DNA from 2 places in the Providencia sp. Marseille-Q8014 genome. Region 2 is predicted to be linked to the other one. Evidence: predicted binding sites of a transcription regulator. Region 2 holds the regulator's gene; the other holds the start of a gene.
What was found. Region 2 encodes CRP, which controls carbon source genes, mostly activating them, when cyclic AMP is high. Its sites were predicted from a motif close to ATGTGANNNNNNTCACAT; they were not measured.
Positions count from the first base shown of each region.

Region 1: a site for CRP is predicted at 7,211-7,228, ahead of udp (uridine phosphorylase). Genes of this name have one in related genera too.

Region 1 is NZ_CBCOPT010000001.1:615,007-627,870, forward strand. It holds gene ltnD (L-threonate dehydrogenase) at 86-994, shown strand; gene otnK (3-oxo-tetronate kinase) at 991-2,268, shown strand; gene otnC (3-oxo-tetronate 4-phosphate decarboxylase) at 2,261-2,902, shown strand; gene otnI (2-oxo-tetronate isomerase) at 2,913-3,692, shown strand; gene ACWPW6_RS02635 (DeoR/GlpR family DNA-binding transcription regulator) at 3,705-4,472, shown strand; gene denD (D-erythronate dehydrogenase) at 4,529-5,488, shown strand; gene ACWPW6_RS02645 (GntP family permease) at 5,499-6,875, shown strand; gene udp (uridine phosphorylase) at 7,355-8,110, shown strand; gene ACWPW6_RS02655 (tyrosine-protein phosphatase) at 8,321-9,103, shown strand; gene ACWPW6_RS02660 (DedA family protein) at 9,174-9,704, shown strand; gene rmuC (DNA recombination protein RmuC) at 9,809-11,164, shown strand; gene ubiE (bifunctional demethylmenaquinone methyltransferase/2-methoxy-6-polyprenyl-1,4-benzoquinol methylase UbiE) at 11,241-11,996, shown strand; gene ACWPW6_RS02675 (ubiquinone biosynthesis accessory factor UbiJ) at 11,998-12,651, shown strand; gene ubiB (ubiquinone biosynthesis regulatory protein kinase UbiB) at 12,638-12,864, shown strand, end outside.
Region 2 is NZ_CBCOPT010000001.1:368,856-381,719, reverse strand. It holds gene murP (PTS N-acetylmuramic acid transporter subunit IIBC) at 1-166, shown strand, start outside; gene ACWPW6_RS01650 (LysE family translocator) at 236-841, opposite strand; gene ACWPW6_RS01645 (hydrolase) at 937-1,911, shown strand; gene ACWPW6_RS01640 (YheU family protein) at 1,917-2,135, shown strand; gene ACWPW6_RS01635 (phosphoribulokinase) at 2,195-3,061, shown strand; gene ACWPW6_RS01630 (OsmC family protein) at 3,133-3,537, opposite strand; gene crp (cAMP-activated global transcriptional regulator CRP) at 3,844-4,476, shown strand; gene ACWPW6_RS01620 (hypothetical protein) at 4,659-5,753, shown strand; gene ACWPW6_RS01615 (aspartate aminotransferase family protein) at 5,820-7,040, opposite strand; gene ACWPW6_RS01610 (aminodeoxychorismate synthase component II) at 7,171-7,746, opposite strand; gene nagA (N-acetylglucosamine-6-phosphate deacetylase) at 8,072-9,220, opposite strand; gene ACWPW6_RS01600 (tagatose bisphosphate family class II aldolase) at 9,265-10,119, opposite strand; gene agaF (PTS galactosamine/N-acetylgalactosamine transporter subunit IIA) at 10,129-10,563, opposite strand; gene ACWPW6_RS01590 (PTS system mannose/fructose/sorbose family transporter subunit IID) at 10,575-11,468, opposite strand; gene agaW (PTS N-acetylgalactosamine transporter subunit IIC) at 11,458-12,240, opposite strand; gene agaV (PTS N-acetylgalactosamine transporter subunit IIB) at 12,251-12,733, opposite strand; gene ACWPW6_RS01575 (SIS domain-containing protein) at 12,748-12,864, opposite strand, start outside.

The DNA of each region.
Region 1 (12,864 bases), 250 kb from region 2:
TAATGTGATGTTCATCATGTGTTTGTGAATTTTGTTATGTGAGAATTCACATCAATAACAAAGATTAACAACATCAGGGGTTGTTATGGGAAATATCGTTAAGAATGTCGGTGTTATTGGTCTCGGTTCTATGGGTATGGGGATCGCACAATCCCTTATAAAAAATAATATTCCTACCTATGGCTTTGACCTTAGCCCAAATGCATGCCAAACCTTAAAACAGGCTGGCGCTGTTGCGGTGGGGCAAAACGCTGCTGAATATGCTCAAGACTTACAGGCTTTACTTTTAGTGGTCGTTAATGGTCGCCAAGTTGAAGCTATTCTATTTGAAGGGGATAAACCTCTCGTAGAACAGTTACATCCAGGCACAATTATTGTGTTGCATAGTACGTTAGCGGCTGAGCAAACCAAGCGCATCGCTAAGCGTTTAGAACAATATCAATTACCACTAATGGATGCCCCTATTTCTGGGGGGGCGCTGAAAGCGGCGGAAGGTAAGTTAACGGTGATGGCGTCAGGCGCACCAGCATTATTTGAGCAACTTAACGCTATTTTTGCGGCGATATCTGAGCGCTTATACCGCGTTGGTGATGAAGTCGGTCTAGGGTCAACGGTGAAAACAATCCACCAACTGCTGGCTGGCGTACACATTGCTGTTGCTGCGGAAAGTATGGCGTTAGCCGCTAAAGCAGGTATCGACTTGAATATGATGTACGACATCGTCACCCATGCTGCGGGTAATTCTTGGATGTTTGAAAACCGTATGCAGCATGTTCTTGATGGTGATTATACGCCAAAATCGTCTGTGGATATTTTTGTTAAAGACTTAGGTTTAGTCATGGAAACGGGAAAAGCACTTAATTTCCCATTGCCTATTGCCGCAACTGCTCATCAGATGTTTATTTCTGCAAGTCATGAAGGCTTTGGCCATCAAGATGACAGTGCGGTGATCAAAACTTTCAAAGGAATTGCTTTACCGGAGAAAAAAGTATGACAGTGAAATTAGGTGTGATCGCCGATGATTTTACCGGTGCAACCGACATTGCAGGATTTATGGTACAGAACGGCTGGCGTGTCGTTCAACTATTGAATGAACCGGATGAAAATACGGCTGTGCCACAAGATGTTGATGCGATTGTTATCAGCCTAAAAAGCCGTTCTTGTCCTGTCGACACCGCAATCAATGCATCCTTAAATGCCTGCCGTTGGTTAAAGCAGCAAGCTCACTGCCAACAGATTTTCTTTAAATATTGCTCCACTTTTGATTCTACAGAAAAAGGCAATATTGGACCGGTTACTGACGCATTGATGCAACAGCTTGATACGCAAGTCGCATTGATTTGTCCTGCCTTGCCAATAAACGGCAGAACCGTTGTTCATGGTCATTTATTTGTAAATGGCCAATTACTCAATGAAAGTGGCATGCAGCATCACCCAGTGACACCAATGACAGATGCTAACTTGCTCAGAGTCATGGAAAAACAGTCTGAAGGTAAAGCCGGGTTAATTCCATTGTCTGATATTCAGCAAGGTGACGCGCTGATTAAGCAACGTCTAGCGACTTTAGCAGAGCAAGGGGCAAGCTATATCGTTGTTGATTCATTAACAATGAATGATTTATTGCCTATCGCAAAAGCCGTGAAAGAGATGCCTTTGCTGACGGGGGGCTCAGGTCTTGGCGCTGCGTTAGCAAATGTGGATACGGGTTGTGAATGGGGCGCGGGTGGCAGCCGTGGTGAAATACCTGCAAGCCAAGGCCGTAAAACCATTATTTTATCCGGTAGCTGCTCAGTGATGACGAATAAACAAGTTCAAAGCTACCAGCAAATCGCGCCTGCAAAAGTTGTGGATGTGGGCGAGTGTATTGCTAACCCAGAATATGCACAGCAATTAGCGAATTGGGTTCAAGAACAAAAAATCACTGGTTTAGCCCCTTTACTCTATGCGACTCAACCACCTGAAATTCTGAAAAAAATTCAGGAAAATTATGGGGCAGAAGTGGCGAGTAGTGCAGTCGAAAACGTGTTTGGTGAAGTGGTAAAACTTCTTCAAGCGCAAGGTTATAACACTTTTATTATTGCGGGTGGCGAAACATCCGGCAAGGTCGTTCAAAGCCTAGGAACAGAGCAGCTTAGCATTGGTGCGCCAATCGCACCTGGGGTTCCATGGGTTCAGGATTTAACAAGCGGACACTGGTTGGCACTCAAATCGGGTAATTTCGGCCAAGAGAATTTCTTCCAGTACGCACAGGAGATGTTTAATGAGTGAAGAACAGGCACTACGCCAAGAACTGGCTGATTGGGCTAAATCGATGTTTAACCGCGGCTATAGCAGTGGTGGAGCCGGAAACATCAGTGCCAAACTTCCCGATGGGAACATTATTGTTACCCCAACCAATTCAAGCTTTGGTGATTTAGATCCAGAAAGATTGAGTAAGTTGGATGCAGAAGGTAACTGGATCGATGGAGATAAGCCAACGAAAGAAGTTTCTATGCACATGGCGATGTATCGACAGCGTCCAGACTGCCAAGCCGTGGTGCACTTACATTCGCCTTGGCTAACAGCGTTATCGTGTTTAGCGGGACTTGATAGCAGCAACTGCTTACCCCCGATCACGCCTTATTATGTGATGCGAGTTGGCAAACTACCCTTGATTCAATATTTACCACCGGGGGATGACCGTATTGGTGAAGAGATTGAAAAGTTAGCACCAAACCACAATGCGGTATTGCTATCGAATCATGGGCCTGTTGTTGGCGGTAAAACATTAAGACAAGCCTTCTTCAATGCGGAAGAACTGGAAGATACGGCTCGTTTGTATATCACGCTACGTCAGCAAGGCTTTACAACACTCACTGAAGAGCAGGTTAACGAGCTAGAAAGCCGTTATCCAAAGAAATGAGGCACTATACATGGCTAAATTTGCAGCAAATCTCAGTATGATGTTTAACGAGGTTCCTTTTATCCAACGTTTTGAGCGTGCCGCACAGGCAGGTTTTACTGGCGTTGAATATCTGTTTCCTTACGAAGAGCAGCCAGAAGCTATCGCGGAAGAGCTGAAGAAACATGGATTAACACAAGCACTGTTCAATATGCCTGCGGGGGATTGGGCTGCTGGTGAGCGCGGAATGGCATCGATACCAGGTCGTGAAGATGAATTTGCAAAAGGCGTTCATACGGCATTGCACTATGCTAAGGCATTAGGATGTCAACAAGTGCATGCGATGGCCGGCAAAGTCGATGCCCGCTTTACGCCTGAGCAACAGCGAGCCTGCTTTATCAAGAATATCCAATATGCAGCGGATGTGATGGCAGAACATGGTATTCGCGTCTTAATTGAACCGATTAATACGCGTGATATGCCTGGCTACTTCTTAACGACACAGAAGCAAGCTGAAGCCTTACTCCCTGAAATTGCTCGTGAAAACGTCTTTATTCAGTTGGATCTTTATCACTGCCAAATCATGGAAGGTGATTTATTGAAAACAATTGAGCGTTTATGGGGTAAATTTAGTCATATTCAGATAGCTTCAGTGCCTTATCGTCACGAACCTGATAGCGGTGAAGTCAACTACCCATGGATTTTCGAGCAACTCGACAAAATGGGTTATCAAGGTTGGCTGGGATGTGAATATCATCCTGCGGGCCGCACAGAAGACGGTTTAGGGTGGCTGAAACAAGCACAGTCATAAACAGGAGAACCTATGATCCCTTCAGAGCGTCGTGATTTTATTTACCGTTACGTTCATGAATACCAAACCGTTTCGATCAACGATTTGGTTGAACTGATGAATGTGTCACATATGACGGTAAGACGTGATATTCGCATGCTCGAAGAAGAAGGGAAGGTGGTCGCAATCAGCGGTGGTGTTCGTTTAAACGATGCGTTACGCCAAGAGTTACCTTGGAGTGAAAAAGCGCGTCTACACCATCGCAGTAAACGTGAGATAGGTAAATTTGCCTCATCGCTCGTTGAAGACGGGCAAGTGGTGTATCTCGATGCGGGAACGACCACATTTGAAATCGCTCGTGTGTTAGGTGAACGGTTTAATTTAACAATTGTGACTAACGATTTTTCGATCATGCAGTATTTGATGAATAAATCGCAACTCAATCTCTATCACACGGGAGGGCAAGTCGATAAACGCAATCATTCGTGTGTTGGTAATACCGCAGCGATGATGCTGAAAACGTTAAATGTTGATGTGGCATTTATTAGTACAAGCTCTTGGGATTTACTGCATGGTGTCTCTACGCCCCATGAAGAAAAAGTGCAGATAAAACAAACACTACTAGATGTTGCTCGGCGCTGTGTGCTGGTTTCTGACAGTAGTAAATTTGGCAAATACGGTATGTTTCGTGTTTGTCCACTCAATCAATTGCATGACATCATTTGCGACGATCAACTACCAAACGATGCTGTGCAGCGGATAACAGAACAAAATATAAAACTTCATTTAATAAAGACATAAATAAATCTTACCTAATGATAAATAGCCAGAAATAGGCTATTTCAAGGAGAATAACAATGAAAGTTATCATCACTGGCGGCGCTGGCTTTTTAGGTCAGCAGCTAGCCGCTGCTTTACTTAAAAATAGCCAGGGTTTTCAATTTGACCAACTCGTTCTAGCGGACATTCAGTGCCCTACATCCCCAATTGAAGATGCTAGAGTGAGCTGTGTGGCAACGGATTTAACTCAAGCAGGTGCTGCTGATCAACTGATTGATGCACAAACCGATGTGGTTTACCACCTCGCTGCAATTGTGAGTAGCCATGCTGAAAGTGATTTCGATTTAGGCATGAAAGTGAATTTCGAAGCAACACGTCAGTTGTTAGAAGTGGCTCGTGCTAAAAATCCGGCCATGAAGTTTATCTTTACCAGTTCTTTAGCCGTATTTGGTGGTGAGCTGCCAGATGTGATCACCGACCTATGTGTTGTGAATCCGCAATCTTCATATGGCGCTCAAAAAGCCATGTGTGAGTTGATGGTTAACGACTACTCACGTAAAGGTTATGTTGACGGACGTGTGTTACGTCTACCGACCATCAGTGTTCGCCCAGGAGTGCCTAACAAGGCTGCTTCATCATTTGCCAGTGGGATCATTCGTGAGCCATTAAATGGTATTGAAAGTGTTTGCCCAGTTTCACCTGAACTTGCTTTGTGGCTGTCTAGCCCAGAAACCGTGGTGAGCAATTTCATCCATGCTGCAACTATTTCAGCAGAGAAATTTGGCCTTTCTCGTACCGTTAACTTACCGGGAATTACCGTAACGGTTCAAGGAATGATTGATGCGCTACGCGATGTCGCTGGTCAAGACGCTGTTGACCTTATTCGTTTCGAACCTGATGAAGCCATTAACCGTATCGTCGCGAGTTGGCCGGGCAAATTTGATATTAGCCGTGCGTTAGGCCTTGGCTTCCGTGCAGATGGTTCATTTGCTGATGCGATCCGTTCGTTCATCACTCACCACGGCTCACAGCAATAGGGGATAAGCGATGTCCTATATTCCTATTATTGGCCTCGCAGTGGCCATATTTGTCCTGATCTTCTTGGTATTACGAACGCGTATTCATGCGTTACTTGCCATGTTGATTGCGGCTGCAATCGCCGGTATTTCTGGTGGATTAACAGCGGCCGAAACAGTGACTGTCATTACAAAAGGTTTTGGTAGTACACTCGGTGGCATCGGTATTGTTATCGGTCTCGGGGTAATGATGGGAAGGGTGCTAGAAGTTTCTGGTGCCGCTGAACAGATAGCTTATAGTTTTATTCGTTGGTTAGGAAAAAAGCGTGAAGAATGGGCGCTGGCTATTACAGGTTATATCGTTAGTATCCCTATTTTTGTTGATTCGGCATTCGTTATTCTTTATCCGTTGGCGAAAGCGTTAGCAAAGAACGGTAAGCGCAGTTTGTTAACCCTAGGTGTTGCATTAGCGGGTGGTCTGGTGGTCACACACCATACTGTACCGCCAACGCCAGGTCCTTTGGGGGTTGCAGGCATTTTTGGTGTTGATATTGGTGCCATGATATTAACGGGGATGACCCTTGCGGTGCCTTGCGTGATTGGTATTGTTTTTTACGCAAAATGGCTAGCGGTTAAATACCCTGAGTTCATGCCTGATGACAGCAACAATGCCGATTTAAAAGAAATCCACGATCGTTATATGGAAGAAAAGGCAAATAAACCGTTACCAAGCCTGTTCTTATCTGTATTGCCTATCGTCACGCCGATCTTGCTGATTTTTATTAACGCAGTTAATGGGTTATTGCTGAAAACTGACACTTTCCAAGGTATGGATGATAATTGGTACTTCCAAACCTTCCAATTCCTTGGGGCACCTATAATCGCTTTATCGATCAGTGTGTTAATCTCGGTTTATACATTGATGCCAAAAGCGACAAAGGAAGAAGTCATCGACCGTATGGAAGAAGGCTTACAGTCAGCGGGTATCATTTTATTGGTAACAGGTGCTGGCGGTGCATTAGGCGCAGTGCTACGTGATAGTGGGACGGGAAATATTTTAGCCGAGCATGTGGCGAGCTTACCGATCACGCCTGTGCTCATCCCATTTATTATCGCAACCTTAGTACGTTTAATTCAGGGCTCAGGCACCGTCGCGATGATCACGGCAGCTTCAATATCTGCGCCAATCATTAGCCAAATTCCGGATATTAATCTACTTGTCGCTGCTCAAGCAGCAACTATGGGGTCATTATTCTTCGGATATTTTAACGACAGCCTTTACTGGGTTGTGAATAGAATGATGGGTATTAAGGACGTTAAACAGCAGATGATGGTCTGGTCTATCCCAACAACGATAGCTTGGGCAATCGGTCTGGTGGGCGTTCTAATCCTTGATGTAGTTCTCTGATAGCCAACGCTCTTTTATTCTGCCAATAATTCAAAGCGCCATTCAAATCATGAGTGGCGCTTTTTTATTCTCGCAGTTCCATGCCAATGAGCGGGGGCAATGAAGATATCTTGTGCTAAGGCATGTCCACCTTCAATATCAACAGGCGTCACGCAAAATATGCGATGAATCAGCCTTGGATTGGCATTTATAGGTATAAATAGAGGCTTTGCTGTATATCATTAACAACAATCAATACTTCTCATCATGGCTAATCAAATTTTATAAGTGTTGTTTCAGTGCTCCTCTCGGTATCGTCTATACTGATCGGATACTTAGGTCTACCCGCTTGCTTTGTGTGACTTGAATCACTTTATTTTGCAACATAAACATATCGATTTTCATTAAAGGTGATTAATGTCACTAAACTGTTTGGGGTTTACCGCTATATTACTCTTAACGTATAAATTCAATGATGCCATTGTGTAAAGGAGTTTGATATGTCTGACGTATTCCACTTAGGCTTAAAAAAGAGTGACTTGCAGGGTGCTACTGTTGCTATTGTTCCCGGTGACCCGAATCGCGTTGAGAAAATCGCACGTTTGATGGATAACCCAGTACATCTCGCTTCTCTGCGTGAGTTCACCTCTTGGCGTGGTGAGCTTGATGGTAAAGCCGTGATTGTGTGTTCTACAGGTATCGGTGGTCCTTCTACCTCGATTGCTGTAGAAGAATTAGCACAGTTAGGGATCCGTACTTTCTTACGTATTGGTACAACAGGTGCTATCCAAGAAAACATCAATGTAGGTGATGTTTTGGTGACGACAGGCGCAGTAAGACTGGATGGCGCGAGCCAGCACTTTGCACCTCTTGAATACCCTGCGGTTGCTGACTTTACATGTACAAATGCTCTCTATGATGCAGCAAAAGAAGCGGGGGCGACCGTCCATGTGGGGGTGACGGCTTCCTCTGATACCTTCTATCCAGGACAAGAACGCTACGATACCTATACAGGCCGTGTGATGCGCCATTTCAGAGGTTCAATGAAAGAATGGCAAGATATGGGTGTCATGAATTATGAAATGGAATCTGCAACATTATTGACTATGTGTTCAAGCCAAGGTTTACGGGCTGGTATGGTCGCTGGTGTGATTGTTAACCGTACCCAACAAGAAATCCCTAATGAAGCCTTGCTGAAGAAAACAGAAGGTAATGTGTTGAGTATTGTGGTTGAGGCTGCTCGCCGCCTACTTTAATTGCGTCATTACTGGCTCGTTTACTTACGCTTTCACTCGGTTGTGAATAAACAGTAGACGAGCCCAGTTCACTTTCTCTCTCTTGGTTTATTTTCATCTTTATCGCTCATTTTATTAATGCCTGCTTAATTGCAGGTATTTTTTCTGATTTTTTTCGAGGCATAATCTGTTATGGTTTTGAGAACAATCAACATTATAGGTAAGAAGATGATGACCAAAACACCTTATTTGCACCCTTCAGTATTGCCTCTTAAAGGCGGCGTTAATTTCCGTGACCTTGGTGGGAAAAAATTAGCGAATGGTAATAAAATTAAGTCAGGTTTATTGTTTCGCTCAGGGGCTCTCAACCATTTAACTGAAGAGGATTTGATCATTTTACAAGATCAAAATCTCTATCAGATATTAGATTATCGCGATGTTGCTGAAATTAAATCAAAACCAGATATTGTTTGGGATGGCGCTCATTATGTTAATGCACCTGCAAACCCTATGGCTAAAGAGGTGAGTGCTGATCTTGATAAATTAACCCCTGAACTCCTTGAAAAATTTGATCCTAAAATTTTCATGAACCGTCTTTACGAACTGCTGCCGCTAAATAATCCAGCTTATCATCAACTGGTGAATATGCTAAAGCAGCCAGAAAAAGGTGGTATCGTTCAGCACTGTGCCGTTGGTAAAGATCGTACCGGCGTTGGTTCAGCTTTAGTACTATTTGCACTTGGCGCTGACTTAGACACCGTCATGGAAGATTACTTGCTAACAAACGAAACGTTGGCCCCATATCGCAAGCATTTACTGGAAGAACACGCCCAGAGAATGAGCGAAAGCGCAGTGAAGAAGTTTGAATATGTCTATTCAGTACGCGAAGAGTTTTTACTGACAGCGATAAATAGTATAAATAATCATTATGGCAGCATTGATAAGTGGTTAGAGACGGATTTTGGTTTGGATAAGTCTGGTCGCAGCGTGCTGCAAAGCTATTTTATCGAATAGTTAGTTTAATATTGGTTTATTACATATTCGTTAATGTACTCACCAAGTTATCATTAAGGGAGAAATGACGGTGACACTAAATGAAATAGTCCATGCGGTGACTGAGTTTACCCGTGAACATGAAATATGGGCACTACCAATCATTTTCTTTCTCGCTTTTGGTGAATCTTTAGCATTTTTATCCTTACTGTTACCTGCGACCGTCATTTTACTTGGCTTAGGGGCTTTAATCGGAGAAAGCGGTATCACATTTTGGCCTGTATGGCTTGCCGCGACATTAGGCGCGTTTTTTGGTGATTGGCTTTCTTACTGGTTTGGTTTTCACTACAAAGACAATGTTCGTAAAATGTGGCCTATTTCTCGTAAACCACAGATGATAGATCGCGGGCAGCACTTCTTTAATCGTTGGGGGATCTGGAGCGTATTTTTAGGACGTTTCTTTGGACCATTTAGAGCCGTAGTACCTTTAGTTGCAGGCATTTGTAAAATGCCGAAACGTTACTTTCAAGTCGCGAATATTGTTTCTGCGATGATATGGGCATTCGGTATATTAGCGCCAGGCGCTTTTGGCCTACGTTGGTTGGCTCATTGGATGGGATAAGCTGCGAAGCTGTTCGCAATTTATGGCTTACTTCAAATTACTTCTGGACAGATATACAGTATCCGATTACTTTACATTGGATCACGTAATGTAAGGATTTAACAGTGGATACCTCTCTACTATATGGGGTTATTGGTGCCCTCGGTGGTATTTTAATTGGCGGTTTGGCTGTCTGGTTTTCTATTGCACAAAAATTGAGCCAAAAAGAACAAGAACTCCAACAAGTTAACCGTCAGCTTGCGGCAAGCGATGAAAAAAACATCCATCTTTCTGAATGGAAAATGGAGTATGAGCGTCTTGATCAAGAGCTGCGTACATTGCGAGACATTAACCGTGAGCAGGAAGCTGAACTACGGGAAATCACCACACGTTTTGAACAAAATCAATTAGCTAACGAAGAAAAACAAAGGCTATTGCAAAATAGTGAGCAGCGGCTGACTACACAATTTGAAAATTTGGCAAACCGTATTTTCGAACAAAGTGAACGACGAGTGTCAGAGCAGCAACAGAAAAGCTTAATCGCCATGCTGTCACCATTTCGTGAGCAACTTGAAGGTTTCCGCCAGCAAGTTCAACAAAGTTTTGGGGAAGAGGCTAAAGAACGGCACACCTTGGCTTATGAAATTCGTCAATTACAACAGTTAAACAACCAAATGACGAAAGAAGCCGTTAATTTAACGCGTGCTCTTAAAGGTGATAATAAAATCCAAGGGAATTGGGGAGAAACGATTTTGACTCGTATCCTTGAAGCTTCTGGCTTACGTCAAGGTAGTGAGTTTGAGACACAGGTGAGTATAAACACAAGCTACAATAGCCGTTATCAACCCGATGTGATTATTCGCCTACCTGAAGGCAAGGACGTCATTGTTGATGCTAAAATGTCATTAGTCGCCTATGAAAACTATTTCAATAGTGAAGATCCTGAAGAACAAGCCTATGCACTCAAAAATCATGTCGCTTCAATTCGTAATCATATGCGTGGTTTAAGCCGTAAAGATTATCACCAATTACCAGGAATACGCTCCCTTGATTATGTCTTGATGTTCATTCCGATTGAACCTGCGTATTTGTTAGCTTTAAAAGAATCGCCTGAGTTACTTGATGAAGGGATAAAACAGAATATCATGTTAGTGTGTCCTTCTACCTTATTGGTTGCAGTGAGAACAATCAATAACTTATGGCGGTACGAACGACAAGGACAAAATGCGCAAGAAATTGCGACAAAAGCAGCGAAAATGTATGATAAGTTGCGCCTTTTTGTCGAGGATATGCAGCTTTTAGGCGCCAGCTTAGATAAAGCAGATCAGGCTTATCAATCAGCAATGAAAAGGCTAGCAGAAGGCCGAGGAAATTTGATTAGCCAAGCAGAAAGCTTTAAAGAAATGGGAGTAGAGGTAAAGCAGCCAATCTCCGCTCAATTAGTTGAAAAGTCAGATAAGCCATATTGTGCGGAATCTTAGACTTCTTGATAGGGTTTTACCTCAAAGGCTGTTACACTTCCTACAAAAGTTTGAATTATAAACAGGCATAATAGAAATGACAGAACCAACAAAAGAAACTATTGATTTTGGTTTCCGTACAGTAGGCAAAGAAGATAAAGTTGGCCTAGTAGCAAATGTTTTTCATTCTGTAGCATCAAAATATGATTTGATGAATGATTTAATGTCGTTTGGCATTCATCGTGTCTGGAAACGTTTTACGATAGAAGCCAGTGGTGTGCGTCGTAATCAACGCGTTCTAGATCTGGCGGGTGGAACCGGCGATTTAACCGCTAAATTTTCTCGCCTTGTCGGTGAAAAAGGCGAAGTGATTCTCGCTGATATCAATGATTCCATGTTAAAAATGGGGCGTGAAAAGTTACGTGACCTTGGTATCGTTGGTAATGTTAGCTATGTTCAAGCTAATGCTGAGGAGTTGCCGTTCCCAGATAATTATTTTGATTGTATCACTATCTCTTTTGGTCTGCGTAATGTTACAGACAAAGATAAAGCGTTGCGCTCAATGTTTCGAGTGTTAAAGCCAGGTGGACGTTTGCTTGTTCTTGAATTCTCTAAACCTGTTATTGAGCCACTGAATAAAGCTTATGATGCGTATTCATTCCATGTTTTGCCACGTATTGGGCAAGCAGTCGTTGGTGATCCTGAGAGCTACCGTTATCTCGCTGAATCTATTCGTATGCATCCTGACCAAGAAACACTGAAATCCATGATGGAAAATGCAGGTTTTGAACAGGTTACTTATACCAATATGACAGGTGGTATCGTCGCATTGCATAAAGGGTTTAAATTCTAAGATGGAAGCCACGTCAGCACAGTCAGAAAGCCAAAATACCGTATTATATTCTTTAATGACGGCATTCATGGAAACATGTATGAATCATATGTTATTTAAAGAATCGGTCTTAAAACCCGCTAGAGCACGCTTAGCGGGTAAAGTCATGTCGGTCGACTTAAAAGAGCTCAATCAAACGTTGACGCTGATTTTTACTGATAACCATGTTGATGTGTTAAGCCAATGGTGTGAACCTGCTGATTGTACAATCAAAACATCCCTGTTTACGTTGATTAAACTAAAGGATAAACAGCAATTATCACAGCTAATTAATAGTGGTGAAATTGTTATTGAAGGTGATATGCAGGTTGTTCAGCATTGGTCGTCGCTGTTAGATATGGCCATTTGGGACCCCGCCCATTATCTGTCACCTTATCTCGGCGATGTTGCCGCACAAGGGATTAGCCAAATCGTTCAAAAGGGAAGTAAACTTGTTTCACATCTAGCATGTCGACAAAAAACGTACCTAAAAGATACATTGCTTGAAGAATGGAAAATGGCGCCAAATCCGCTAGAACTGGCTTATTTTAGTGATGAAGTTGAGCAGATTGCTGAGTCCTTAAATCAGCTAGAAATGCGGTTACGCCAGCTGGAGGAGCATAATGACGCCCGGTGAAATAAAACGCCTTTACTTTATTATTCGGGTATTCCTCTCATATGGTTTAGATGAATTAATCCCAAAAGTTAAACTCACGTTACCCCTTCGGATTGGTCGCTTTGGTTTCTTTTGGATCAAGAATCAACATCCAGAAAAAGAAGTGGGTGAACGATTACGTTTAGCGTTACAAGAGTTGGGGCCGGTATGGATTAAATTTGGTCAGATGTTATC
Region 2 (12,864 bases):
GAACACGGTGTTTGGCCCATCAGGTTTAGTTGCCATTCCGCTCATGACCTCTGCCCAAGGTGTGTTTGCAGGTATGTCGGTTTATGTCGGTGGCATTGCCGTCGCTTATGTGTGCGGATTTATTTTCACTTACTTCTTTGGTAGCAAAAATATCGATTTGGATTAAATGATAGGGGGAGCCACAATGATTAGGCTCCCCCCTTCATAAAGGTTTTTTGCCGTTTACCGCACATTTTTATTCAAGCCAAATCAAGAGGACGCAAGCTGCCGTTAATAGTCCCATCACTATATTAAAAATAAACCACGCACGACGGCTTCTTAAAAAATGGCCAATGAAGACTCCGCCAGCCATCCAAATTACCCCTGCCACTAAATTAACCATGACCACGGCAATACTCATTATAATAATCGATTGAGTAAACAGTTCTCCGGGGAGACTATAACTACCGACAGCACCGAGCCCCATCATCCAAGCTTTTGGATTTAAAAATTGTAACAACCCACCTTGATACCATTTGATGTTTTTGGCAACGGTACTCTCTGTTTTCAATGGTGAATAGCTGGCGGTTGCGGTTTTCCATGCCAACCACAATAAATATATACTACCAACGATTTTCATGCCGATATGTAATGCGGGATAAAGCAATAAAAGCGCTGCAACACCAAACGCGGAAAGGTAAAGTATAGACTGCATACCCAACATGATCCCCAATAATAAGGGAACACTGCGACGGAAACCATAATTGGCAGTGCTTGATGTTAACAACATGTTGTTAGGACCGGGTGTTATTGCTGCAATAAATAGAAACGTAAAAAGTGAAAAAACTAGTCCTAGACTCATTTATAATCAATCCTAACGATTAAGTGCACTTGCATCACAAAAAAATAACAGTATGTTATGTGCCCCACAAGGGTATTACTAAATTAAATAAGGCTATGTCAGAAAACTTTCGACCAATCAACTGGGCTAAGAATCCACACCTTCAAACATTATTGCCAAGGATCTTTCGACGTACACCGAAAATTAAGCCTATTTGGCAACGACTTGAGTTACCTGACGGTGACTTTATCGACCTTGCTTGGAGTGAAGCCCCTGAGCTGGCACGCGATAAACCGCGTTTAGTGATATTTCATGGCTTAGAAGGTAGTTTTAAAAGCCCTTATGCTCATGGCATGTTAGAAAGCGCCCAGAATCACGGTTGGTTAGGGGTGATCATGCATTTCCGAGGTTGTAGTGGTGAACCGAATCGTCAAAAGCGGATTTATCACTCAGGTGAAACCAGTGATGCGCGGTATTTTTTGCATTGGCTAAAACAGACTTGGGGAAATGTTCCAACCGCTGCTGTTGGCTATTCTCTTGGTGGTAATATGCTTGCTTGCTATTTAGCGGAAAGTGGTGATGAGGCAGACCTTGATGCAGGGGTTGTCGTATCTGCTCCTTTGATGCTAGAACCTTGTTCGATTCGCATGGAAAAGGGGTTTTCCCAATTCTATCAACGTTATTTACTGAATGGATTGAAACGTAATGCCACACGCAAACTGGTGCGTTACCCAGGTTCATTACCCCTAAATTTAGCGCAACTGAAGCAACTAAAACGTATTCGTGAGTTCGATGATGTGATCACGGCTAGGATCCATGGTTTCGAAAATGCGACAGATTATTATCAAAAATGCAGTGCGTTACCAAGGTTACCCCGTATTACCAAACCGACATTAATCATTCATGCCAAAGATGACCCTTTTATGGCACCTGATGTCGTGCCTGATTTAGCACATTTACCCGCGAATATCGAATATCAAATGACTGAACATGGTGGACATGTTGGTTTTGTTAGCGGTTCCTTTAGGAAACCAGAAATGTGGTTAGAAAAACGTATTCCTCAATGGTTAACAGCATATTTAAGTAAATAAACGTCATGATTATTCCTTGGAAAGATTTAGACCCTGACACTTTAGAAAACCTGATCGAAGCTTATGTCTTACGTGAAGGAACAGATTATGGTGAACATGAAAAGTCGTTACAACAAAAGGTAGACGACGTAAAACGGCTGTTAGTTTCAGGAGAAATTGTGCTAGTCTGGTCAGAATTACATGAATCTGTTAATTTTATGCCAAAAAGTCAGTTTCGCCCGTAAACCCGTTTCGCTCATGATTTTAATAAGCATGGACGCAAACGCAGCACAGGGAGTCCATGATGTCAAAAAAGCACCCAATTATTGCAATTACTGGTTCTAGTGGTGCCGGAACCACCTCCACAAGCTTAGCATTTCGTAAAATATTCCATCAGTTAAATATCCAAGCGGCAACATTAGAAGGGGATAGTTTCCACCGTTATACGCGTCCAGAAATGGATATGGCGATTCGCAAAGCAAGAGAACAAGGCCGCCACATCAGCTATTTTGGTCCCGAAGCGAATGATTTTTCATTGTTAGAACAGACCTTATTAGATTACAGCTTACAGGGTGGAGGTCAATCACGTAAATACCTTCATACCTATGATGAAGCTGTACCCTATGGGCTTCAGCCTGGCACATTCACACCGTGGGAACCCTTACCTGCAAATAGTGATGTTTTATTCTATGAAGGCTTGCATGGCGGTGTCGTCACGCCTGAAAACGATGTCGCACAGTACGTCGATTTATTAGTGGGTGTGGTTCCAATCGTTAACCTTGAATGGATCCAAAAATTGATCCGCGATACAACAGAACGGGGGCATTCACGAGAAGCCGTCATGGATTCCGTCGTACGTTCAATGGGTGACTATATTAATTATATTACCCCTCAATTTTCACGTACCCATATTAATTTCCAACGTGTACCGACTGTCGATACATCCAATCCATTTTCCGCTAAAGCGATTCCTTCACAAGATGAAAGTTTCATTGTCATTCGTTTTAGGGGGCTAGAACAGATCGACTTCCCTTATTTATTGTCGATGTTAAATGGTTCTTTTATATCCGCAATGAACACTATCGTTGTACCAGGTGGAAAATTAGGATTAGCGATGGAGTTAATCATGACACCGTTGGTCGAAAAACTCATAAAAAGAAAACATGATTAATAATAAATGATGCTTATTATTATTTAAAATAAGCATCATAAATTAAAAAATTTATATAATTAATAAATAAATTATTGGTTTTTGATTTCAAAACTGTGGGTAACAGTGACGGCTTTTTCTAACATTAATGAGACCGAGCAATATTTTTCAGCAGAAAGCTGAACAGCGCGTTCAACCGTTTTTTCCGTTAAATCCGTTCCCGTTACAATAAAGTGCAAATTAATATGGGTAAAATAACGAGGTGCTTCATCCCTACGCTGTGACGTTAATTTAACTTCACAACCCCTCACGTCATTACGGCCTTTTTGTAAAATAGAAACAACATCAACAGCACTACAACCGCCCGCAGCCATCAAGACCATTTCCATTGGGCTAGGCGCTTTATCACCGGAATTACCGTCCATCATAACTTGATGACCTGAAGCTGATTCGCCTAAAAAAGAGAGCCCTTCAACCCATTTAACTCTTGCTTCCATATTTTATTCCCCTAGGAAAAAGTTTATCTAAAAGATTACATTGTTACATAAACCCTTTCAATCAAATAGGCGCTTTATGATGCTGAATCGATAAAAACAAGACTTTCTGAGTTTAATATGTTACAAACAAAGTTCCACCTGATAGGGTTAAGATCAAAACTCAAGGTTTCAATTGATTATATTATAGTGTTGGTATTAACTTGCTCTATAATGCGAATTAATATGCTAAGCTAGTGACTTTAAAAAACCAGCTATTCTGGTGACGATTAACCGAATGGCTGTATTAACATACAGAGGATAACGCTAATGGTTCTCGGCAAGCCACAAACAGACCCTACTCTTGAATGGTTTTTGTCACACTGCCATATTCATAAATATCCATCCAAGAGCACTCTGATCCATCAGGGTGAAAAAGCAGAAACCCTTTACTATATCGTTAAAGGCTCAGTGGCTGTTTTAATCAAAGATGAAGAAGGCAAAGAAATGATCCTCTCCTATTTAAATCAGGGAGACTTCATTGGTGAACTAGGGTTATTTGAAGAAGGGCAAGAACGTTCAGCTTGGGTCAGAGCAAAAAGTGCCTGCGAAGTCGCTGAAATTTCTTATAAAAAATTTCGTCAGCTTATTCAGGTTAACCCTGATATCCTTATGCGCCTTTCCGCGCAAATGGCAAGCCGCCTACAAACCACATCAGAAAAAGTCGGTAATCTGGCTTTCCTTGATGTCACAGGCCGTATTGCTCAAACGCTACTTAATTTAGCGAAACAACCCGATGCGATGACGCATCCAGATGGAATGCAAATTAAGATCACACGCCAAGAGATTGGCCAAATTGTCGGTTGTTCCCGCGAAACGGTTGGTCGCATCTTAAAAATGCTAGAAGACCAAAACCTTATCTCCGCGCATGGTAAAACTATCGTGGTGTACGGTACTCGATAAACCTATAATTCGTCTGACCTCAATTGCATAATGGCTTTATATCTTTGATATAGAGCCATTTTCCTTCGATATCACCACAAAACCAGCAAATAGCATAAGTATCGTTATTTTATATTATTCATATCCACTAAAAAATAAAATCTAGAATAATTAATATACTATTATTTAAAGGTTTTATTAAAATGAAAACAAGTCAACATCACCCATCCGTAAAATATATCAACCAAACAGTAGCGGCTCATGCAGAGATGCTCAAACGTGGCAATCTGACAACTGAAACAATCGCTGAATCATGTCGTATAAAAAGAAATAATCTAGAAGCAAAGTATAAGTTTCTTAACGAAATACATAGCACTAAGCCAACCTCAATCACCTTATCGACACCCGTAAAATACGATGATAACGCATGTCAGGTACAGCAAACTAAAATCGATGTAGCAATCAATACCGCCAATATTCTCAATAAGAGCCAGCTCCCTTCTTTACCCTCATTATCGTTACCCTTTTCCTATTCATTAAAACCAAGCATGTCAAAAAATACGATTAAAACAAATGAGCGTCATATCTGTGATAACCAATCAACCTCCCCATTAAATGTGAAGAGACCGACGTCTGAATGTCATCTTCAACAAAAACTTGAGCAGTTGAAATCTAAATGTCATCACGTGTTAGATAAATTAGAGGCTAATCGCTATTCTGCTGAATCTCTAAAAGATCGCTCAATGCTCTACCTGAAAAAATCAGAACTCAATGCAAGCCTTATTGGTACAAACTATTCAGAACTGGATTTAGTTTGGTATATGGATAAAAAAGAACAAACTCAATCCGAGAAAGACACCATTATTAAACACTTCACTCAACCGAAACCAATTTCATATCAAAAAGGAAGTCGCATTCCCCTCAAAATAGCCACCACGACTAAGGAACTCAATCCACCGAAAAAGGAACAGTCAATTCATCAGACCGCTCATGTCATCTCTTCTCATTATCAAGGCACTGGACGCGTCATTATAAATGGGCAAGTTAAAAGAGGTCTGACTGAAATAGCATTATCCCCTTGCGTTTCTGAAACTCACAACAAGGCAGATCCCCAACAAATACAAAATAAGGGAAACCGCATTAATCACACAAAAAATATAAGCACGCAAAGTTCTCGTAAAATAAAAAAAACGATTACTCCAAATAATGCTCAAAATGCTCCTGTTATTATTCGAAAAACATTTGCGACATTAGAGGAACAGCAGGCGTCAGTAGAAAGGTTATACAAAAAAAGATAATGATCTAATCTACTCATCAATGGTTAAAAACTCAAAGAGGTTAATACCTCTTTGAGTAAAAGACATTTATTTATTTTTTAATACGTTTTCAATCACTGTTTCTAATTTTTTCATACCACTATTAATTTCTTCCTCAGAAATAATTAATGATGGAGTAAAGCGTAATACATTTGGCCCAGCATTGAGCATCATTAATCCCTCAATGGCACACGCCTGTAAAATCTCTTTCGAACGATGATTGAGTTGGTTTTTCAATTCTGCACCAATTAATAACCCTTTCCCTCTGATCTCAGCAAAAATATCATATTTTTCATTGAGCTTATTCAAGTGGGAAACAAATAGCTCATGTCGCTTGATGACACCATCCAACACTTTTGGTGTATTGATAATATCAAACGCCGCATTACCGACAGCACAAGCTAACGGATTTCCACCATAAGTCGTACCGTGTGTACCAAGCCCCATTTCTTGCGCTATTTCATGGGTGGTCAGCATCGCACTAATAGGAAAACCGCCACCAAGAGCTTTCGCAGTGGTCAGAATATCGGGTGCCACACCATAATCCATATAAGAGAATAACTTACCAGTACGCCCCATACCACTTTGCACTTCATCAAAGACCAATAGAGCCTTATTATCATCGCATAACTGACGTACGCCTTGTATAAACGCTTGCGTTGCAGCAGTGACGCCCCCTTCCCCTTGTACAGGTTCCAATACGACCGCACATGTATTTTCATCAATGACCGCTTTGACCGCATCAAGGTCATTAAATGGCACATGAATAATATCAGCGGGTTTTGGTCCAAAGCCATCCGCATATTTGGCTTGCCCTCCAACTGATACGGTAAAAAAGGTACGACCATGAAAGGCTTGCTTAAAAGCGATGATCTTCGTTTTATATGGATTGTATTTAGTGATAGCGTAATGACGCGCTAATTTAAATGCGGCTTCATTGGCTTCAGCACCAGAGTTTGCAAAAAAGACACGTTCAGCAAAAGTGGCTTCAATTAGCTTTTGAGCCAATCTTAGCGCAGGCTCATTGGTAAAAATATTACTCACATGCCACAGCTTTTCGCTCTGTTCACGAACTGCATCAACTAAAGCAGGATGGCAATGACCGAGTGCTAACACCGCAATCCCACCAGCAAAGTCGATATACTCTTTATCTTGCTGGTCCCAAACTCGGCTACCTTCCCCACGAACAGGAATGAATTCTGCCGGAGAATAAATAGGTAACATCACCTCATCATAGGTCTGCCGATTTACTGCTTGTTGTTCTTTCATACCCCTCACCTGCTTTTGCTTAGTGCTTAAGTGAAAATATAAGCAATAAATATGAATAAAAAATCACAAAAGAGCAATAGCTAAGCGAGTGATGAAGTGAATTTTATTTTTTTGTTGAAATAAGCAAAATCTAGTATTTTAGGAAATTATTCAGTAGATCATGACCTTGCTCACTCAAAATACTTTCTGGGTGAAACTGAACACCTTCGATTGGTAGGGTTTTATGACGTATTCCCATAATTTCATCCACATCACCGTTATTCAGTGACCATGCGGACACATCAAAAGATGCTGGCAATGTTTCCGCGGCAATGACGAGGGAATGATAACGAGTTACCGTAAGCGGCCTATTTAACCCTTTAAAAACCCCTTGATGATTATGATGAATAGCAGAAGTCTTGCCGTGCATCACTTCTCTTGCTTTCACAACCGTGGCTCCAAAGGCTTGACCGATCGCTTGATGACCAAGGCAAATCCCTAAAATTGGAATTTTACCTGCAAAATATTTAATGGCTTCAAGAGAGATCCCTGCCTCATCAGGCGTGCAAGGTCCTGGTGAGATCACTAGGTGTGTAGGCGCTAATAATTCTATCTCTTCGATAGAAATTTCATCATTACGTTTAACGAGTACTTCTGCGCCTAATTCGCAAAAGTATTGATATAAGTTATAAGTAAATGAATCGTAATTATCAATAAGTAAAAGCATAGTAGCCTATCCGACTGATTTTTATCATTATATATTATATCCCCAGCATAGTTTACTACCATTAGCAATCAGAATACGAGCTAAAAAGCAGTGAAAAATAATAAGGGGCGGGTATCATAACACAGCCGAGGCAGGAAAATAGCCTATTTAAATCAAGTAATCCAATTTATCTAAACCATTTTCCATATAAAAATCATGGGATTATATTTACATACTGATAACAAATTATTCTTAATTAATAAAATAATAATTCTTAACTCTACAAGCATTCATTCGATTAAACGATTTCAGCTTTAGGGTATGACATCACATACCCTAAATCAGTTTATCGCTGAAAAACCAACTTACCCTGCACAAAAGTAGCCTGTATTTCTCCTGCGGTATCACAGAGTGTTAAATTCGCTTGCTTACCAGGCGCGATGGAACCCAAACGGTCAGCAATCCCTAACGCTTTTGCCGGATATAAACTGCCATGTAGCCATGCTTGTGCGAAAGATATATTGCAAGCTTGCTGTAGCGTGCTCACTCCCCGTTCTAAGGTCAAGGTACTCCCCGCGAGACTACCGCTTTCAGTTCGAACGACACCATTTTTCATCTGAACCGTCATTTCACCGAGAGAGTATTCACCATCTGGCATACCGGCCGCACACATTGCATCTGTAATCAACAACAAACGTTCCCCACAACAACGGTAAACCACGTTGATTGCAGCTGGATGCACATGGTGACCATCACAGATTAATTCCACCTGATATTGGTCGTGAGTTAATGCAGCACCAACCATACCCGGCTCACGGTGGTGTAGACCATTCATTCCGTTGTAGCAATGGACAACCCCATCCGCACCTTGATTTAACCCTTGTTGCGTTAATGCATAATCTGCGCTTGAATGACCAATCATGACACGCACTCCCTGTGACTTTAACCAAGGTATTAGCTCAAGTGACGTTGGATGCTCAGGGGCTAGCGCCACACATTTTAAACTACCTTCTGCAACCGCTATCCATCGCTGTAACAAGGCTTTTTCCGGTTGATGTAATAAATGTTGTGGATGAGCCCCTTTATGTTGTGCCGTAAAAAATGGCCCTTCAAGATAGCTCCCTAAAATTTCGGCACCATCCACACCTTGTTTTTGGCTGTTTTTAACTTGAACCAATGCTCGTTCAATAGCGTTATGATGAGCAGTAACTGTTGTTGCCAAAAACGCACCAACACCTTTTGATGCTAAGAAACGAGAGATATTATTGAGTGATTCATGGGTCGCATCCATCACATCAGCACCCGCGCTTCCGTGAATATGGGTATCAATAAGTGCAGGTAATAATGTGAATGGCGACGGCTGTTCCGCAGACTGCGTATTCGGGATCACACGCTGGATACCCCCATGATCATCCAATATGACTAAAACATTATCCGCCCACCCCGAAGGCAATAATGCCCTACGAACATATATCTGCTTATTTGATTTAATCATCTTACATCCTATCAATGCCTCTTGTATGTATAAGTGAGTGCCACTTACATCATACCGGCACTCCCACAAATCGTAATTTTACTTTCAACAACTTTGCGCATGGCCTCTTTACCCGGTGTGATATATTTGCGAGGGTCGTTAGCATCTGGATGCTCGGCAAAATGCGCTTTGACAGCATCAGCAAAAGCAATTTTTAAATCTGTTGCCACGTTGACTTTACACACACCAAGCGAAATAGCCCGTTTAATCATGTTTTCAGGGATCCCTGAAGCCCCATGTAATACCAGAGGAATATCAACCTGCTGCTTAATCGCTGCTAGGCGCTCAAAATCAAGGTGAGGTTCGCCATGGTACAAACCATGCGCTGACCCTATCGCGACGGCTAAGGAATCAATGCCTGTCCGCGTGATATACTCTTTTGCTGCCATCGGATCAGTATAGAAGCTATCTTTACTGTCGACGACCAAATCATCTTCTTGCCCACCTAATCGTCCTAGCTCAGCTTCAACGCTAACATCATAGTTTTGACAATACCTCACCACTTTCTTGACCGTTTCGATGTTTTGCTCAAAAGCAAAGTGAGAACCATCAATCATCACAGAACGAATGCCTGCTCTGACTTTATGGCAAATATCGTCATACTCTTCATGATGATCAAGATGCAACGCAATAGGTAGACGGTTCACCCGTGCCGCTTCACGACAAATTGAGACCATGTATTCCAAACCCGCATAAGTAAAAGTGCTTGGTGTGCCGGCAAGAATAACGGGGGATGACATCGCTGCTGCCGTTTCAACAACAACTTGAACCGTTTCTAGGTTATGGACATTAAAAGCCGGTACCGCATAACCACGGTATTGTGCTTTTTTCAGCATTTCACGGTTAGAAATTAAATACATATACTCTCCTTAAATGCCATCATAATTCACAACAGCGTCTTTTTCACGTTGTTGCTCATGCCACAAACTGGTTAAACCGCGGTGCCCACATTCCAATGCCATATCTCGAAATTCGGCGACTGACATACCGTCGCGCTCTAGCATCATTTCTGCTGCCATTTGCATATTGGTTCCGGTGATAACTTGATAATTTTCATTTTCTAGCGCCATCAATGACGCCTGCCGAAATGGAGATCCCCCTAATAAGTCAGTGAGAAAAACAACCCCCTCCCCTCGGTCACATTGCTGGCTCGCCTTTTTTAAGGCCTGCTGGAGCGTGTCGGTACACATACCTTCAGGAAAATCGATAGCAACACATTGTTCTTGCGGGCCTATCACCTGTTGTACTGCTTGTAATAGGCCACTCGCAAATCCCCCATGACCTGTAATCACTACACCTAACATTTGCCAACCCCTTATAAGAATCCAACTAATTTACCAAGCACGCCAAATACCACAGTGACACCAATGAGTTTCACGGGTGAAAAGCCCTTTTTCATTAGCCAGTAGACAAGCAATGTAAAACTGAGAGGCAATAAATTTGGCATCAGTTTGTCTAATACGTCTGTTTGTAGCGCCACTTTAGCTTCACCGGCCGTCATGACTAACGGTGTAGAGAGATGCACATAAGAAGCCACGAGGGCACCGATCACCGTCATCCCAACAATGGAAGCAGCATGAGAAATATTCTTTGTGTGTGCTTTTAGCATGGCTATCGCTTTTGTTCCTGCTCGATAGCCGTAATGAGCCAATCCAAAACGTAACGCAAAATGCACGATGTTAAACATCAGCAGGAAAATGATGGGACCAAATAAACTTCCTTGCAGAGCGAGTGAGGCGCCAATACCGGCACAAATGGGCAATAACGTCAGCCAGAACAGCGCATCCCCAATGCCACCTAACGGCCCCATTAACGCTATTTTCACAGCGCGAATCGTCGAGATTTTCTCTTTACTGCGCTCCATCGCCAGCACTAAACCCGATAAAAATGTCACATCAAACGGGTGCACGTTGATAAATTCCATGTGCATTTTCATCGAATTCGATAAGTCTTCCGGCTTTTTATGAATTTTACATAGTGCTGGGATCAGCGTATAAAGCCAGCCGCCCGCTTGCATACGTTCATAGTTAAAAGAAGCCTGTAGTAGTAATGAGCGCAGCGCCATAACGTTAATATCACGGTTAGTGAGCCCTGTTGCAGGTTCGCTATCAAGGTAATCATCACGCTCTACCTGACTCGTTGCCATCGCTTGAGCCATTCGCTGCTCCGCTTTTGCTGCCAGAGCTTCATCATTGTCATTAAATGCCATCATTCATCTCCTGAGCAACTTTCGGTGAGCTGCCGTTATCATTGTTGTCATTGCGAGTACGGTTGAAGAAATCAATCAGTGCGATTGCGAATGCCCCCAGCGCGACCGCGATAATAGGCATGTTTAAGAACGTCACTGAAATAAAACCAAGAATAAAATAGGCAACATAGGTCTTTTTCATCATGATTTTCATCAGTAATGAGAAACCAATCGCTGGCATCATTCCACCGGCTACGGCTAACCCATCCAAAAGCCATTGCGGCGCTTTTTGTACCATGGCACTTGCGGCATCAGCACCAAAGTAAATGGGTAAGAAAGCAACAATAAAGTAGAAAGAAAATAGAATAAGGATCCCAAAATAGTTCACCATCTCAATACCGCGCCAATTGAGCTTTTTCACCATTTCGTCGCATTTATGCATCATAGGCGAATAAAGTGTGAACAACAGTGTGATACAACCTTGTACGGCGATAGAAAATGGAACCGCAATACCGATAGCAACTTTAGGATCAGCCTGTGTCATGATGGCAAATGTTGTTCCAATAATGCCGCCAATAACGACGTTAGGTGGTTGAGCCCCAGCAAGTGGCACCATTCCCATCCAAACCAATTCCAATGTTCCGCCGACTAATAATCCAGTTTGAACATCTCCTAAAATCAATCCAACAATGGGGCCAATCACCACGGGTCGATGAAAGTGCGTCAAGCCATTAAATAAATCGACCCCAGCAATCCCCGCAATTAAAGCGATAAGTAGTGCGTCAGCCAGCATACTGACCTCCTTAGCTAATTAGCTTAGAGACGGCTTCACCCGCCTCATCCGGTACACGACGAATTTCACAAGTGATCCCTAATTTTTCTAATTCGCGAAAGGCATGAATATCGCTATCATCCACAGAGACCGTTTTATGAATTTGTTTTTTACCTTCAACGAAATGCATATTGCCAACATTGACAAATTTGATAGGAACACCGCCCTGAACTAGGGTGAGTACATCTTGAGGAGTTTTACAAACGATGAAAATCTTTTGACGATCCGCGGCCTTATGGATCACATCTATAGTTTTTTGCAGGGTAAAATAACGGGTTTGCACACCATCAGAAACCACCATGTCCATTAAAGATTGGGCGACAGGATCGACAGCGGCTTCATCATTTGCAACAACCACCAAATTGGCGCCAAGCGAATTCGTCCATGTCACACCAACTTGGCCATGAATCAAACGATTATCGATACGAGTCATCAATATATTTGGGGTAGACATACTCACTCCTATTATTATTTTGTTGATTTGTATGGGTATAGCTGAACACCTTTAACAACACGATTCACTTCACCAGTCGGGCAAGGGTTATCCGGTGATAAACCATGATGAAGAGAGGCTTCAAATGCCAA